One region of the Methylobacterium sp. AC433 genome, then DNA from elsewhere that is predicted to be linked to it. Evidence: riboswitches for the same ligand, from Rfam matches in the RefSeq annotation. Region 1 holds a riboswitch; each other region holds the start of a gene.

The links. Region 1 has a riboswitch for cobalamin ahead of AC0IWM_RS20755 (TonB-dependent receptor). Riboswitches for the same ligand answer to the same signal wherever they lie in the genome.
Region 2: another riboswitch for cobalamin. It lies ahead of AC0IWM_RS13110 (TonB-dependent siderophore receptor); the one in region 1 lies ahead of AC0IWM_RS20755 (TonB-dependent receptor).
Region 3: another riboswitch for cobalamin. It lies ahead of AC0IWM_RS04170 (CbtB domain-containing protein); the one in region 1 lies ahead of AC0IWM_RS20755 (TonB-dependent receptor).

The regions. Positions count from the first base shown of each region.
Region 1 covers NZ_CEEDBN010000019.1:1,715-6,325, reverse strand. Annotated here, with positions in the region: gene AC0IWM_RS20755 (TonB-dependent receptor) at 1-1,548, opposite strand, end outside; cobalamin riboswitch at 1,995-2,199, opposite strand; gene AC0IWM_RS20750 (DUF2934 domain-containing protein) at 2,359-2,547, shown strand; gene AC0IWM_RS20745 (acyltransferase family protein) at 2,590-3,942, shown strand; gene AC0IWM_RS20740 (acyltransferase family protein) at 3,988-4,611, opposite strand, start outside.
Region 2 covers NZ_CEEDBN010000007.1:232,341-236,951, forward strand. Annotated here, with positions in the region: gene AC0IWM_RS13110 (TonB-dependent siderophore receptor) at 1-1,942, opposite strand, end outside; cobalamin riboswitch at 2,085-2,286, opposite strand; gene AC0IWM_RS13115 (ATP-binding cassette domain-containing protein) at 2,838-3,671, opposite strand; gene AC0IWM_RS13120 (lysine N(6)-hydroxylase/L-ornithine N(5)-oxygenase family protein) at 3,713-4,611, opposite strand, start outside.
Region 3 covers NZ_CEEDBN010000002.1:135,043-139,653, reverse strand. Annotated here, with positions in the region: gene AC0IWM_RS04190 (cobyric acid synthase) at 1-777, opposite strand, end outside; gene AC0IWM_RS04185 (hypothetical protein) at 774-1,490, opposite strand; gene cobO (cob(I)yrinic acid a,c-diamide adenosyltransferase) at 1,490-2,089, opposite strand; gene cobU (bifunctional adenosylcobinamide kinase/adenosylcobinamide-phosphate guanylyltransferase) at 2,086-2,619, opposite strand; cobalamin riboswitch at 2,705-2,897, shown strand; gene AC0IWM_RS04170 (CbtB domain-containing protein) at 2,950-3,126, shown strand; gene AC0IWM_RS04165 (CbtA family protein) at 3,154-3,912, shown strand; gene AC0IWM_RS04160 (DUF1636 family protein) at 3,905-4,333, shown strand; gene cobW (cobalamin biosynthesis protein CobW) at 4,330-4,611, shown strand, end outside.

The DNA.
Region 1 (4,611 bases):
CCAGGTCACGCCCTTGGCGCCGACCTCCACCTGCTCGCCGGTGGAGAGCCGGAAGTTGGCCAGGCTCTGCGAGAGCGAGATCAGGCTCGCGACGGGATCGGTGGCGGTGGCGTATTGCGCGTAGAGCGCCAGCCGCGGCGTCGGATTGTAGACGGCGCCGAAGCGGTAGCTCAGCGCCTGGAAATCCCGGTCGAAGGCGGCGCCGGTGACGAGGTTGGTCCGGTGCAGCACCGGCGCGTCATAGCGCACGCCCGCCAGCAGGGAGACCTGGTCGGACAGGATCAGCCGGTTCTCGGCGAAGACCGAGGCCTGGCGCGTGCTGGTGGCGTAGGCGGGTGTGGCGCGGCCATCGGCCGGGAACAGGCCGGGATCATAGGCGAAGGGATCGACGCTCGTGACGAGCCCGCCCCCGTCGGAGGCGAAGTTGTTGGTGTGCCGGAAGGCGATGTGGTTCACGTCGAACCCGGCCAGGAATTCGTTGCGGAACCCGAACAGGGTGCCCCGGAACGTGGCATCGAGGCGGTTCCCGACCTGCTCCTGGCTGTGGTAGATCTCGATGTAGTCCGAGCGGTCGATCCGCCCGGTGTCCCGGTTGAACGCATATTGCTCGACGTCCCGCCACTGGCGCCGGCTCTGGAGCCGGTAGGCGGTGTTGCGGATGGTGACGTCGGCGCTCGGGCTCCATTCGGTGCGCAGCTGGGTCCAGTTGTCGGTCCAAAGGATCTGCGCGTCGCGGACGTTGTAGTTGTTGAACCGGATGGCGTCGCGGATGCGCCCGTCGACGAGGGGCGTGCCCCAGTAGCGGGCCGGTTCCTGGTAGCCGAAATCATGGCTCAGGGTGACGGCGAGGTCGGGGGTCGCCTGCAGGGTCAGGGCGCCCGAGACCGCGAGGTTGCGGAAGCTCCCGTCCGGCGAGACCCAGCCCTCGGCGCGGTTGCCGCTGATGTTCAGGCGATAGGCCAGGGCCTCGCCGATGGGGCCGCCGGAATCGAGGGCGAGGCGCGCGAGGCCGTCCGAGCCGATTGCGGCGCGGGCCTCGTTGAGGGGCGTGAAGACCGGCTTCTTGGTCACCACGTTGACCACGCCGCCGATGGCGCCGTCGCCGTAGAGCACGGAGGCCGGGCCGCGCAGGACCTCGATGCGCTCGACGTTCCAGGTGTCGAACGGGAAGGTCACGGTGCCGGCGCCGACGAACAGGCGGGTGCCGTCGTAGAGCTGCTGGATCGAGTTCGGGCCGGCGAAGCCCCGGGCCGTGAAGGCGCCGTTGCCGTTGCCGGGCGACGCCACCGTGGTGATGCCGGTGGCGTTCTGGGTGACGGCCTCGGCGACCGTGTTCTGGCCGCGCAGGCGGGTGGTCTCGCCCGCGATCACGTCGATGCTGGCGGGGGTCTCCAGGGGCGTCAGGCCGAGACGGCTGGCGCTGCGGCCGGGGCTGCGCAGGTTGAGGCCCTCGGCGGGGGGCGGGCCGCCCCGCCCTGACCCCGAGACCTCCAGGGTCTCCAGGGTCACGGTGGGCGGGACCTCCCGGCTCTGGGCCGCGGCGGGCATCGGCAGCAGGCCGCCGAGCAGGGCCGCCAGGGGCAGGACCGGCGGGGATCTCGGGATCCGGCGGAGCGGCGGGGCTCGATCCGGCCGCGCGCATCGGTCGTTCGCGGTGTGGAGACGGGGCTGGGCGACGGGCATGGGACAACCGGGACAGGGCGCGGGCATCGGCCGGGGCCGACGAGCCGTCCTCGCTAAAGCGTATGTTATAACGTTACAATAGCTGAGCGGTGCCGGACGCGGGTCCGTTCGCGGCACAGCCCTGTCCGGACCGCGCGGGGCGGCCGGATCGGGCGTGGGCAAGCGGGAGGCGCGGGCGAGGACGGACATCGACGGGACGGCTGACGCGACGGGTCGCGCGAAGTGGCACGTCACCGCGAACGAGGCCGGCCCGGATGCCGCACGGCATCCGCCCCGACACCCACCAGGACACCCCGCCCGATGCGTTTCGCGTGTGACCACGACTGACGGCAGGTCTCCTGGCTCGCGGGTCACCGCCCTCTCATCGTCTTCCCAGGTGCGAAAGGCACCCAGTGACGTGTTGATGATGGGCTCGCCGCTTACAGTTGCGGGGGCAGCCGCGGCATCGGGTTTGCAACCCTCACCGCGTTCCCTTTTGATCCTCGATAAAGAGGAACCGTCGCCTTCAAGCTAGGCGGTTTCCGGGGTGCAGGTCAAACGGCGTCGGGTGCCGGCGCCGGCCGCCTGTGGGAAAGCCGCCGGGCGACCGGAATCCGGGGACAAATCCCGCCCTGGAGCGTTGGCCCAGCGTCGACGCGGCGCGCTGTGACCGAGACCGAAGGAGCAGGAAGCACGATGTCCGATGAGGAGATCACGTTCGAGCGGATCCGCGAGCGCGCCCACGAGATCTGGGAACGCAACCACCGCCCCGAGGGATTCGAAGTCGAGTTCTGGCTGATGGCCGAGCGGGAGCTGCGCGCCGAGCGCGCCCGCAGCGAATCGAAGGCGGCCGCACGGGAGCCGGAGCGATCCGCGGCGTCCTGAGCCACGGGTCTCGGGCACCGGCGCCTGGAGTCACGCCCCCGCGTGACCGCGCCGGGCCGCCATCGTCCCGCCCCGCCGGCGGAGGGAGATGCGGCACGATCGGGCATCGTGGCCTCGATCGGACGACCAAATGCTAATATTGAGGCTTTCCCCGACCCGGATCAGGGCTTATGCCGGGCATCCAGCGTCACGCTGTCTGGTGCGCCGGCAACAGACCTACAAGATGTCGGGGGCCTGGATTTGAGTTTATCGGTCAATATACCGATTCTTATTCAAGACACCGGCAGCAGTGCCCGCGATCGGTCCATCCAGCCATCGAAGCCTACGCCGCTCTATTCGATTCAGATCCTGCGATGCCTCGTCGCGTCGTTCGTGATCATGGATCATATCCTTCTGTATTTCGTGACGGAAGAGATCTACGGCATCGATCTGAAGAGCATCGCGTGGATGTTCGGCGATCTCGGGGTCGAAACCTTCTTCGCGATCAGCGGCTGCCTGATGATGGTGACGTCGCAGGACTCGTTCGGCCGGCGGGGGGCGCCGGCCACGTTCATCCGCAAGCGCTTCCAGCGCCTGATCCCCCTCTACTGGTTCATCACCGCGCTGCTCCTGTTCGCCATCGTGCGGAAGCACCCCCTGCCCCCGATGAACGAGATCCTCGCGTCGTTCCTGTTCCTGCCGGTGACCAATTCCCTCGGCGAGGTCCGGCCCGTCCTGCCGCAGGGATGGACGCTGAACTACGAGATGCTGTTCTACCTCATCTTCGCCTTCAGCCTGCTGTTCGCGAAGCGGACGGGGGTCATCGTGCTCTGCGCGGTGTTTCTCGCGCTGTTCGCAATCGGGCTGTCCCAGAAGTCGCTGCTCGACACGCGGTCCGCTTCGACCACGCTGGAGTTCTGCACCGATCCGATCATCCTGACCTTCCTGGGAGGCGCCCTCGCCGGGCTGCTCCGCCCGACGCTCGCCGCCCGCCTGCCGGCGACCTCGCCCGCCCTCGGCCTCGCCCTGCTCGCCGCGTTCCTGCTCTGCTTCGTCGGTGGCCTCGCGATCCTGACGGACGATTCGGTGCCGCGCTCGGTCTTCGCGAAGTGGAGCGTGCACGGCGCGGCCGTCCTGGCGATCCTGATCTGCCTGATCCCCCACAGGGCCCCGGAGACCCCGGTCGCCAGGACCCTGAACCTCCTCGGGGACGCGTCGTTCTCGACCTATCTGGTGCACACCTTCGCGATCCGCTGGGGCTTCATGCTGGTCGGGGCGCTGTCGATCGACCAGGCCTTCGCGCGCATCCTCCTGCTGCTGATCTTCGCGAACCTTCTCGGCCTCGCCGTCCATGTGGGTCTCGAGCGGCCGCTGCTCCGGGCGTTCCGCTTCCGGCCCTTCGCCAAGCGGGCCTGACCGCGGTCCCTCGCGCGCCGGAGGATGCGGGCGCGGCCGGGCTCCTCAGAGGTCCGCGATGCCGTCGAGGAACCGGAACCGGTCGGTGCGGATGGCGGTGGCGCGGAAGTGGTTGGAATCGCGGTAGAGCGGGTAGCCCCGCGCATCCAGGGCCGGACAGGTCTCGGGGCCGCACAGGGAGGCGACGGGATCGACGACCTGCGCCGCGACCCGCCGCGCCAGCGTGCGCAGCCGCGCCTCCATCGCGGCGTTCCTGGTCTCGAAGCCGGCACGGTCGATGCTGTGCAGGTCGGCGATGCTGCTGCCGCGGAAGATCCGCTTCGAGATCTCCATGGTCAGGTCGTCCTTCATGCGCGGAAACGGCAGGACCAGGACGACCTCGATGCCCTGCTGCCGGATCCCGCGGAGCCGCGCCTCGAACTTGGCGAAGGCCGCGTCGACCCGCTCCTCGAAGATGTCGGGCGCGGCTTCCGTCAGGCATCGTTCGCCGACGACGAAGCAGGTCCGGTCGACGTTGGGCATCGTGCCGGGGGCGGGCGGAACGAAGTAGGGTGTCCAGATCGACGCCAGGACGACCCGCGCATAGCCCCCGGTCTCGGCCTGGGCCAGCGCCTTCTCCGCGAAGACGTCGCAGCGGATGCTGGTGGTGCGGCCCACCGTCGGCACCGG
Region 2 (4,611 bases), on a different contig from region 1:
TCCCGTAGCGGTAGTAGGCCAGCGCGTCCGTCAGGACGTAGCCCGGCAGGCGGAAGCGCTCGTTGCCGCTGTCGCCGAGGCGCGAGCCGACGGCCCGGAACCCGCCGCCGATGCCGAAGCCCTTCCAGTCGCCGGCCTGAACCTCGTAGATGCCGAGCAGGGAGCCGCTGTGGCGCGGGATGTCGAGGAGCGGCGAGCCCACCCGCAGGACCGCGTCGCGGGTGACCGCCGCATCGATGAAGGCGTAGCCGCCGATCACCCGGAACTCCGGCGTGACCTGCCCGACGAGGCTGACGTCGAAGCCCCGGCTGCGCACGGCGCCGGCGGCGATCTGGAAGAAGAAGTCCGCCGGGTCGGTGGTCAGCACGTTCTGCTTCTCGATGTGGAAGGCGGCCGCCGTGACGCTCAGGCCGTCGAAGAGGTCGAGCTTGGCCCCGACCTCGTAGGCGAACCCGGTCTCGGGCGCGAAGGGCCGGGAAGCGCTGTCGAAGCCGGTGTTGGGGCGGAACGAGGCGGCGACGTTGCCGTAGAGGGAAAGGAACGACAGCGGCTGGTAGACCAGGCCGGCCCGCGGCGAGAAGCCGGTGCGGTCCTGCTCGGTCCGCTCGTCCGCGACCTTGTCCCGGAAGGTCTGGTTGTAGAAGTCGGTCCGGTTGCCCAGCAGCAGCTTCCATTCCGGGCTCAGGGCGACCTGGTCCTGGAGATAGACGGCCGTGTTGCCGACGTTCTCGCTGGCGCTGTAGCGACGCGTGAAGGGGGGCTTGGCCTGTCCGTAGACGGGATCGAACAGGTCGAGGGCGAAGGGGTCGAGGCGCGGGGTCGAGCGCTGCAGGTTCTCGGTGCTGTTGTAGCGCTCGTGCTCCAGGCCGAGCAGCAGGGTGTGGGCGAAGGGCCCGGTCTCGAAGCGGCCGACGAGTTCGGCCTGGCCGATGGCGACACCCCAGGTGAAGTCGTGCCGGCGGAACTCGCGCAGGAGCGTGCGGCCATCGTCGAGGATGCCGGTCGCACCAGTCTGCGGGCCCGTGAGGCTGCCGGTGTTGAAGTGGCCGGCGACCCGCAGCTGCCAGTCGGTGTTGAAGGCGTGCTCCAGCCGGACCTGCAGCAGAGCGCTCTCCGACACGGAATCGTCGCCCGGCTCACCGAAGAAGCGGGAGCGTGGCACGAGACCGAGGCGATTGTTCACCGAGACCGTGCCGCGGTCGAAGGTCTGGCGGTTGCGCAGGTACTGGGCTTCGACGGTGATCTTGGTGTCGGGCGTCACCTGCCAGCTCACCACGGGCGCGACCAGCACGCGGTCGCCGTCGACGAAGTCGCGAAAGCTGTCCTGGCGGGCGAGCACGCCGTTGAAGCGATAGAGAACGCTGCCGTCCTCGCTCAGTGCGCCGCCGGCATCCACCGTCGTGCGGGCGGTGCCGAAGCTGCCGAACAGCGTGCCCATCTCCACGAAGGGCCGGGCCACGGGCTGCTTGGTCAGGATGTTGACCGTGCCGCCCGGGTCGCTGCGGCCGTAGAGGGCACCGGCCGGGCCCTTCAGGACCTCGATGGACTGGACGTTCTGGGTGTCCGGCGCGCCGTTGTAGCCGCGGGCGATGTTGAAGCCATTCTGGAAGATGTCCTGGGTGGCGAAGCCCCGCACCGAGTAGAGGGCGAGGTTCTGGGCGCCGAAATCGTTCTGCTTGCCCACCCCCGGCACGTAGTCGAGGGCGCGCTCGACCCGGGTCGCGGCGGTGTCGACCAGGACTTCGCGGGGCACCACGTCCACCTGCTGCGGCACGTCGCGACGCGGCGTCACCGTCTTGGTCCCGCTGTAGAGCTCGGGCACCCGATAGGTCGGCGTGGCGGTGAAGGTGCCCTCGACCGAGAGCGCGTCGAGCACCACGGCGGTCTCGCCGGAGCGCGCCCCCTGGGCCGCGACGACGGAGGGGATCGCACAGGTCAACACCAGGGCGGGCCAAAACGGATTCGATGGACGACGGGACAAGACGGACGGCCTCGGCAGTGGCACGTCACCGCGAACGAGGCCGAAGCACGCGCGACGCGCATGCTCCCGCACCCGCCGGGGCACCCCGCCCAGCGCGTTTCGCGTGTGACCACGACTGACGGCAGGTCTCCTGGCTCGCGGGTCACCGCCCTCTCATCGTCTTCCCAGGTGCCGAGGCACCCAGTGACGTGTTGATGATGGGCTCGCCGCTCACAGTTGCGGGGGCAGCCGCGGCATCGGGTTTGCAACCCTCACCGCGTTCCCTTTTGATCCTCCGGGGAGGAACCGTCGAGGACAAGGAGCCCGAAGAGGCGGTTCGCCGTCAATGGCACTCCGAGGCTTTCCCATCGCATGTGCTTCGACGGTGACATGCCGGCGCTCACGACGATTGGCTCAGGGCTCCTCGGCGTCCGCATCTCGACTTCTTCGCCTCGAAGCGGACCGTCGGGACGCGCCCCGACATCCACGCGGCGTCTCGCGATCCGGACATCGGCCGGGCACGAAGACGTGCGAAGGCGGACGGAATCCAGCCTCGATACGGAGCCCACGCGCGAAACACCTTGGCCATGAGCCGAGCCCCCCTGGGCAGCGCCGCCGAGGGGATGGATCGGACGGGCTCCCGGAGCCTGCGACGGATCCGGATCGCCAGGCCCACGGGTGGACGCTGCGCTGACCGTCCGCATCCGGTACCGGCGCCCGTGAGCCGTGCGGTGCTCGGCAAGGTCGGAGGGTCGCACAGGGCGGATGTGCTCCGGCCGCAAGGCCAGGGAGGAGCCGGCGTCGCGCTGGAGGCACGCGCTTCGGTCTCCGCGCCGGGACCTCGAGCCCGTCCCGCCGTCACCGGCGATTGCGGGCTTCACCGCGTGAAGCTGATGGGCACGTCGCTGTCCGGGTGCCGGAAGATCCCCATGCGGATCCCGTAGATGGCTTCGAGGGATTCCGGCGTGAGGAGGTCGTCCGGAGAGCCGCGCCGAATGAGGCGCCCGCCGTGGAGGGCGAGGATCTCGTCGCAGTAGCGCGCCGCCAAGTTGATGTCGTGCAGGACCACCAGCACCGTGACGCCGCGCGCGTCGGCGAGCCGCCGGACCAGGGCCATCACGTCGACCTGATGCGCGACGTCGAGGGCCGAGATCGGCTCGTCGAGGAGGAGGCAGCCGGCATCCTGCGCCACCAGCATGGCGAGCCAGACCCGCTGGCGCTCGCCCCCCGAGAGGCTGTCGACGAGACGCTCGGCGAAGGCCTCCGTGTCGGTGAGGGACATCGCCTCGGTGACCATCCGGCGGTCGGCGGCACCGACCCGCCCCAGGGCTCCGTGCCAGGGATAGCGACCCATGGCGACGAGCTCGCGCACCAGCAATCCCGGCGCCTGGGGCGTCGCCTGCGGCAGGTAGGCGACGGCGCGCGCGAAGGCCCGGTCGCCCCAGGCATCGAGGGCGCGGCCCCGGAAGCTGATGCGGCCCCCGCTGGGGCGCTGCTGGCGGCCCAGCAGCTTGATCAGGGTCGATTTGCCGGAGCCGTTATGCCCCACGAGGCCGACGACGCCCCGGCTCGGCAGGTCGAGGGTGAGGGGGGCGAGGAGCTGGCGCCCGGGCACCGCGAACGACACCCCATCGAGCCGGTAGCCCACCGCGTCCCCCGCCGGCGGGACGGCCCCGGGGGCATCGGCGGGTGGAATGGCCGTGGCGATCATCCGGGATGGTCCGTCGAGGCGTGAGGTCGGGCGGGGCGGGATCAGGCCGAGGCGCGGGCCTGGGGAGCGTCCTTCAGCAGCGCTTGCGCGATCTCCTGCCCGCGAACCACCAGGATGGAAAGCAGGGTGTCGCTCAGGCCGTGGCTCTCCTCGCTGAAACCCTGCAGGTAGATGGCCGGCTCGAAGCCGGGCCGGGTCCGCAGGCGGTAATCGCGATCGACGCCCCCGTCCGCGAGGTAGGGCTCCAGGGCCGGCATCAGGGACTGGACCCGGTCGCGCCGATAGCCGGTGGCCAGGATCACCGCGTCGTAGCGGTCGCGGCGGCGCGCGCCGGTGGCCTCGTCGACGAGGTCGAGCGCGACCTGCGGGCCGTGGTCGGTCACGGCCTCCACGCGGGTCCGCCGGTGCAGGGCGTGCCGGGCCGTGCCCACGACCTTCTGCTGGTAGAGGATCTCGTAGATCCGGGTCAGGAGGTCCCCGTCGATCACCGAGTAGTTGGTGCCGCGGAATTCCTCGATCAGCGCGCTGCGGCCCGAATCGGGCTGGCCGTAGACGAAGTCGGTGAAGTCGGGATTGAAGATCTCGTTGACGAAAGGGCTGTCGTCGGCGGGCTTCAGGGCCTGGCCGCGGAAGATCATGTCGACCTGCGCGCCCGGCAGCCGGCTCTGGAGGTCGAGGAACAGTTCGGCGGCGGTCTGGCCGGCGCCGATCACGGCGATGCGCGGCGAGGGGGCGGCGAGGGGGAGCGCGTCGATGCTCCGAAGGTAGCCTGAGGAATGGAACACGCGCGGATTGCCCTGAGAGCCCGCGAAGGCCTCCGGAATGCGCGGCTCGCCGCCCGTGGCGAGGACGACGGCGCGGGTCCGGCGCCGGCGCTCGCGCCCGGCGCCGTCCACCGAGCGCACGACGAGGTGGCGCACCGTCTCGCCCGTCCGCTCCG
Region 3 (4,611 bases), on a different contig from region 1:
CAGCACCGGCACGGCCACGACCTTGCGGCGTGCGTTGCCCGGTTCCGATCCGGCAAGCCCGAGCATATCCTCGGCCGGCAGGCGGGCCGCATCGGGAAAATGCGGGATCAGCCCGAAGCTCGGCCATCCGGTCGCCTGCGCGATGGTGGCCATGCCGTCGGCGAAGAGGCTCGGATCACCGCGGAAGCGGTTGACGAGGAAGCCCCGGATCATCGCGGCATCCGCGGGGTCGATCACCGCCTTCGTGCCGACGAGGCTGGCGATGACGCCGCCCCGGTCGATGTCGCCGAGCAGGATCACCGGCGTGCCGGTGGCGCGGGCAAAGCCCATGTTGGCGATGTCGCCGGCCCGCAGGTTGACCTCCGAGGCCGAACCGGCGCCCTCCACCACCACGAGGTCGGCCTCGGCCTTCAGGTACGAAAAGCTCTCCAGCACGGAGGCGAGGAGGCGCGGCTTCCAGGCCTGGTAGTCGCGCGCCCTGGCGGTGCCGACCATGCGGCCCTGGACCACGACCTGGCTGCCGGTCTCGCTCTGGGGCTTGAGCAGCACCGGGTTCATGTGCACCGAGAGCGCCACCCCGGCCGCCCGCGCCTGCAGCGCCTGCGCCCGCCCGATCTCGCCGCCATCGGCGGTGACGGCGGCGTTGTTCGACATGTTCTGCGGCTTGAAGGGCCGCACGGCGAGCCCGCGCCGCGCGAAGACCCGGCACAGACCGGCCACGATCAGCGACTTGCCGACATCCGAGCCGGTGCCCTGGATCATGATGGCGCGGGTCATGGCCGAGGCCGCTCCGACGGGGGCGCGGCGCAGGCCGGATCGGCCGGCCGCGCGGCGCGATGGAAGGCCAGGACGGCGGCGCCGTAGGTCTCGACGACCTCCGCGAACGGCACCCGCTCCGCCGTGAACAGCACGGCCCGGTGCCGGAACAGGTGGTCGGGGATCGCGAGGGCGCCGCAGGTCGCCGCCGGGGGCGGCGCCTGCTCCCACCCTAGCGGCAGGGGCTGCCACAGGAACTCCGCACCGACGGTCTGCCGCGTCGTGCCGAGGGCCTGGACCGCCCGGCCGAACGGCGTGTCGGTCGTCTCGAGAAGGCGGTTCATCTCCGGCGTCAGGCGTTCCGGCACGTACCAGTTGTCCGCCTCCGACAGGACGTGATCGCCGCAGGCGAGCCTCACCTGACGGTAGCGGAGGACCGTGTCCGAGCCGGCATTCAGGCGCTGCCGGGTCTCGTCCGAGGCCGGCTTGTCCACCCCGCGCTGCAGGTTCGCCGCGAGCCGGGGCGTGGCGGCCATCCCATGCTCGGCGCACCACCCTTCGAGGGTCGCGGTGGCGGAGCGGCTGGCGAGCAGCCGGGCGTTCAGCCCTTCCATCACCGCCAGGGCCTCGACGCGGCCGAGATAGGTGGCGGGCCAGGCCGGCGCGGGATCGGCGCGGAGCCCGTGGGGTCCCGTCAGCGTGGACAGCGCGACCGCAACCATGGCCACCCGCATCAGAACTCGATCCCCTCCTGCGCCTTCACCCCGGCGGCGAAGTGGTGCTTCACGCTGCCCATCTCGGTGACGAGGTCGGCGGCCTCGATCAGGGCCGGCTTGGCGTTGCGCCCCGTGACGATGACGTGGAGGTCCGGCCGGCGCGCCCGGAAAACTGCCACCACGGCGTCGAGGTCCAGGTAGTCGTAGCGCAGCGCGATGTTGAGCTCGTCCAGCACCACGAGGCGGATCGTCGGGTCGGCCATCAGGTCGAGGGCCTTGGCCCAGGCATGCTCGGCAGCGGCGATGTCGCGGGCCTTGTCCTGGGTCTCCCAGGTGAAGCCCTCGCCGAGGGTGTGCCAGTCGATCCGATCGCCGAAGGCCTTCAGCGCGTGCTTCTCGCCCGTGTCCCAGGCCCCCTTGATGAACTGCACCACGCCGACCCGCCAGCCGTGGCCGAGCGCCCGCAGCATCAACCCGAGAGCCGCCGTGGTCTTGCCCTTGCCCGGGCCGGTATTGACGATGAGGAGACCCTTCTCGATCGTCTTCTCCGCGACCTCGGCGTCCTGCACGGCCTTGCGCTTCTCCATCTTCTCGCGATGGCGTTCGGCGTCCGTCATGGGGTGGCTCCGGGTTGGGGTTTCACGATCAGGGGAAGGCCCGCCACCGTGAGCACCACGCGGTCCGCCTGCGCCGCGAGGCGCTGGTGCAGGCGCCCGGCGGCGTCGCGAAAACGGCGGGCGAGCGCGTTGTCCGGCACGATCCCGAGGCCGACCTCGCTGCCGACCAGGACCACCGGGCCGGGAGCCGCCGCGCAGGCCGCGAGCAGCGCGGCGGTGGCGGCCTCCAGGTCGGCCTCGGACAGGATCAGGTTGGTGAGCCAGAGGGTCAGGCAATCGACGAGCACCGGCCCGGTCGCGGCGGCGACCGCCTCGGCCAAGGCGAGGGGCACGTCCTGCGTGATCCAGCCGTCCGGGCGGCGGGCGCGGTGGAGCGCGATGCGCTCGCGCATCTCGTCGTCCCAGGCCCGGGCGGTGGCGAGGTAGAGCCAGGGTCGAGGGGACGCCTCGATCAGCGCCTCGGCGTGGGCGCTCTTGCCCGAGCGCGCGCCGCCGAGCACGAGGGTCATTCGGGGCGTGGGGTGGGGCATGCGGAATGCTGTGCCCGAAATCGGGGCTCGAGGTCAAAGGCGGGAAACCCGCCGGGGTCGCGTTGTCAGCGGATCGGCAACCGCGTAGAAGCGTGGATCGGACGGTGCCCCGGGAACGGGGTGAAAAGGGAATGCGGTGAGGGGGCGACCCTGAAACCGCGGCTGCCCCCGCAACTGTGAGCGGAGACGGGACTGCCATCGGCCACTGGAGCGATCCGGGAAGGCGGCAGGACCAGCGACCCGCGAGCCAGGAGACCTGCCGTCCAGAGGGGACCATCGTCCCACCCGCTCGATGACGGCCGCCGGCGGGGCGGCCAGGAGATGAACGCGATGTCGACCAACACCCTCGTCCTGACCGGCACCCGCACCAACGAGCGCCTCGGCGCCGTGCTCGTGGCCGCCTTCCTCGGCCTCGGCCTCGTGTTCATGGCGGGCTTCGCCCCCGCGATGGCGCTGCACAACGCGGCCCACGACTTCCGGCACAGCCAGAACTTCCCCTGCCACTGAGCGCATCCGCTTAAGGCAGACACCCCCATGATCATCCGGCTCGTGTCGGCGGCCCTGGTCGCCGGCTTCCTCGCGGCTGTCGTCGCGACGGTCCTGCAGCTCGCGCTCACCTCGCCGCTCATCATCGCGGCCGAGCGCTACGAGACGCAGGCCTCCACCGCTGAACCGGCCCTGCTGTCGTCCGCCGCGCTGATCGTGCGGGTGCACGGTGGGCACGATCACGGCACCAAGGATCCTTCGGTGGCGGGCGGCGAGGTCGCGCCCGACTGGCAGCCCGGCCCCGGCCTGCCCCGCATGGCCTTCACGGCGCTCGCCACCCTGGTGGGCGGCGTCGGCTACGCGCTCCTGCTCGGCGCCGTCCTGCTGGCCTGCAACCGCGAGCCCAACCCCGAGACGGGCCTGCGCTTCGCCATCGGGGGCTTCCTCGCGGTGGCGCTGGCCCCCGCCCTCGGCCTCGCGCCGGAACTGCCCGGCATGGAGGCCGCGCCCCTGGCCGACCGCCAGTTCTGGTGGGTGATGACCGCCGCGGCCACCGCCATGGGGCTGTATCTCATCGCGATCCGGCGGGCGCCGATCACCATCGCGGGCGGCATCGTCCTCCTCGTCGCGCCGCATCTCGCGGGCGCGCCGGAGGCGAGCCACGCCGCCTCGAACCTGCCGGCCTCCTACGCGGCGCAGTTCGCCGCGCGCTCGCTGGGCATCGCCTTCGTGTTCTGGGCGGTGATCGGGCTGGCCTATGGCTGGGCCTGGGGCCTGTTCGGCCGGAGCCGGGCCGTTCATGCCTGAGCCCGAGACCGCCGCGCCCGTCACCCTCTACGTCTGCGCCACCTGCCGGGCGGCGGGCGACGCGTCGGAGCCGCGCGCCGGCGCGCGGCTGCTCGCCGCCCTCCAGGAGGCCGTGAGCGCCGGCGGCCACCCCGGCATCGCGGTCGAGAGCGTCGAATGCCTCTCGGTCTGCAAGCGGCCCTGCACGGTGGCGGTGGCGTCGCAGGGGCGCTGGACCTACGTCTACGGCGACCTCGACCCGGTGGAATCCGCCGCCACCATCCTGGACGGCCTCGCCCTCTATGCCGAGACGCCGGACGGCATCGTGCCGTGGAAGGCGAGGCCCCAGGAATTCCGCAAGGGCGTCGTCGCCCGCATCCCGCCGTTCCCCGCTCCCTCGCCGCCCGTCGCGGCGCCCCCCCATCCGGACGCCGCCGAATGACCCTCGTCGCCAAGATCCCCTGCACCATCGTCACCGGCTTCCTCGGGGCCGGCAAGACCACCCTGGTGCGCCACCTCGTGGAGAACGCCAACGGGCGGCGCCTCGCCATCATCGTCAACGAGTTCGGCGATATCGGCTTCGACGGCTCGTTCCTGGCCGCCTGCGGCATTGAGGGCTGCGGGGACGAGGATATCGTCGAGCTCGCCAACGGCTGCATCTGCTGCACCGTGGCGGACGACTTCGTGCCGGCCCTGAACAAGCTCCTCGACCGGGCCGAT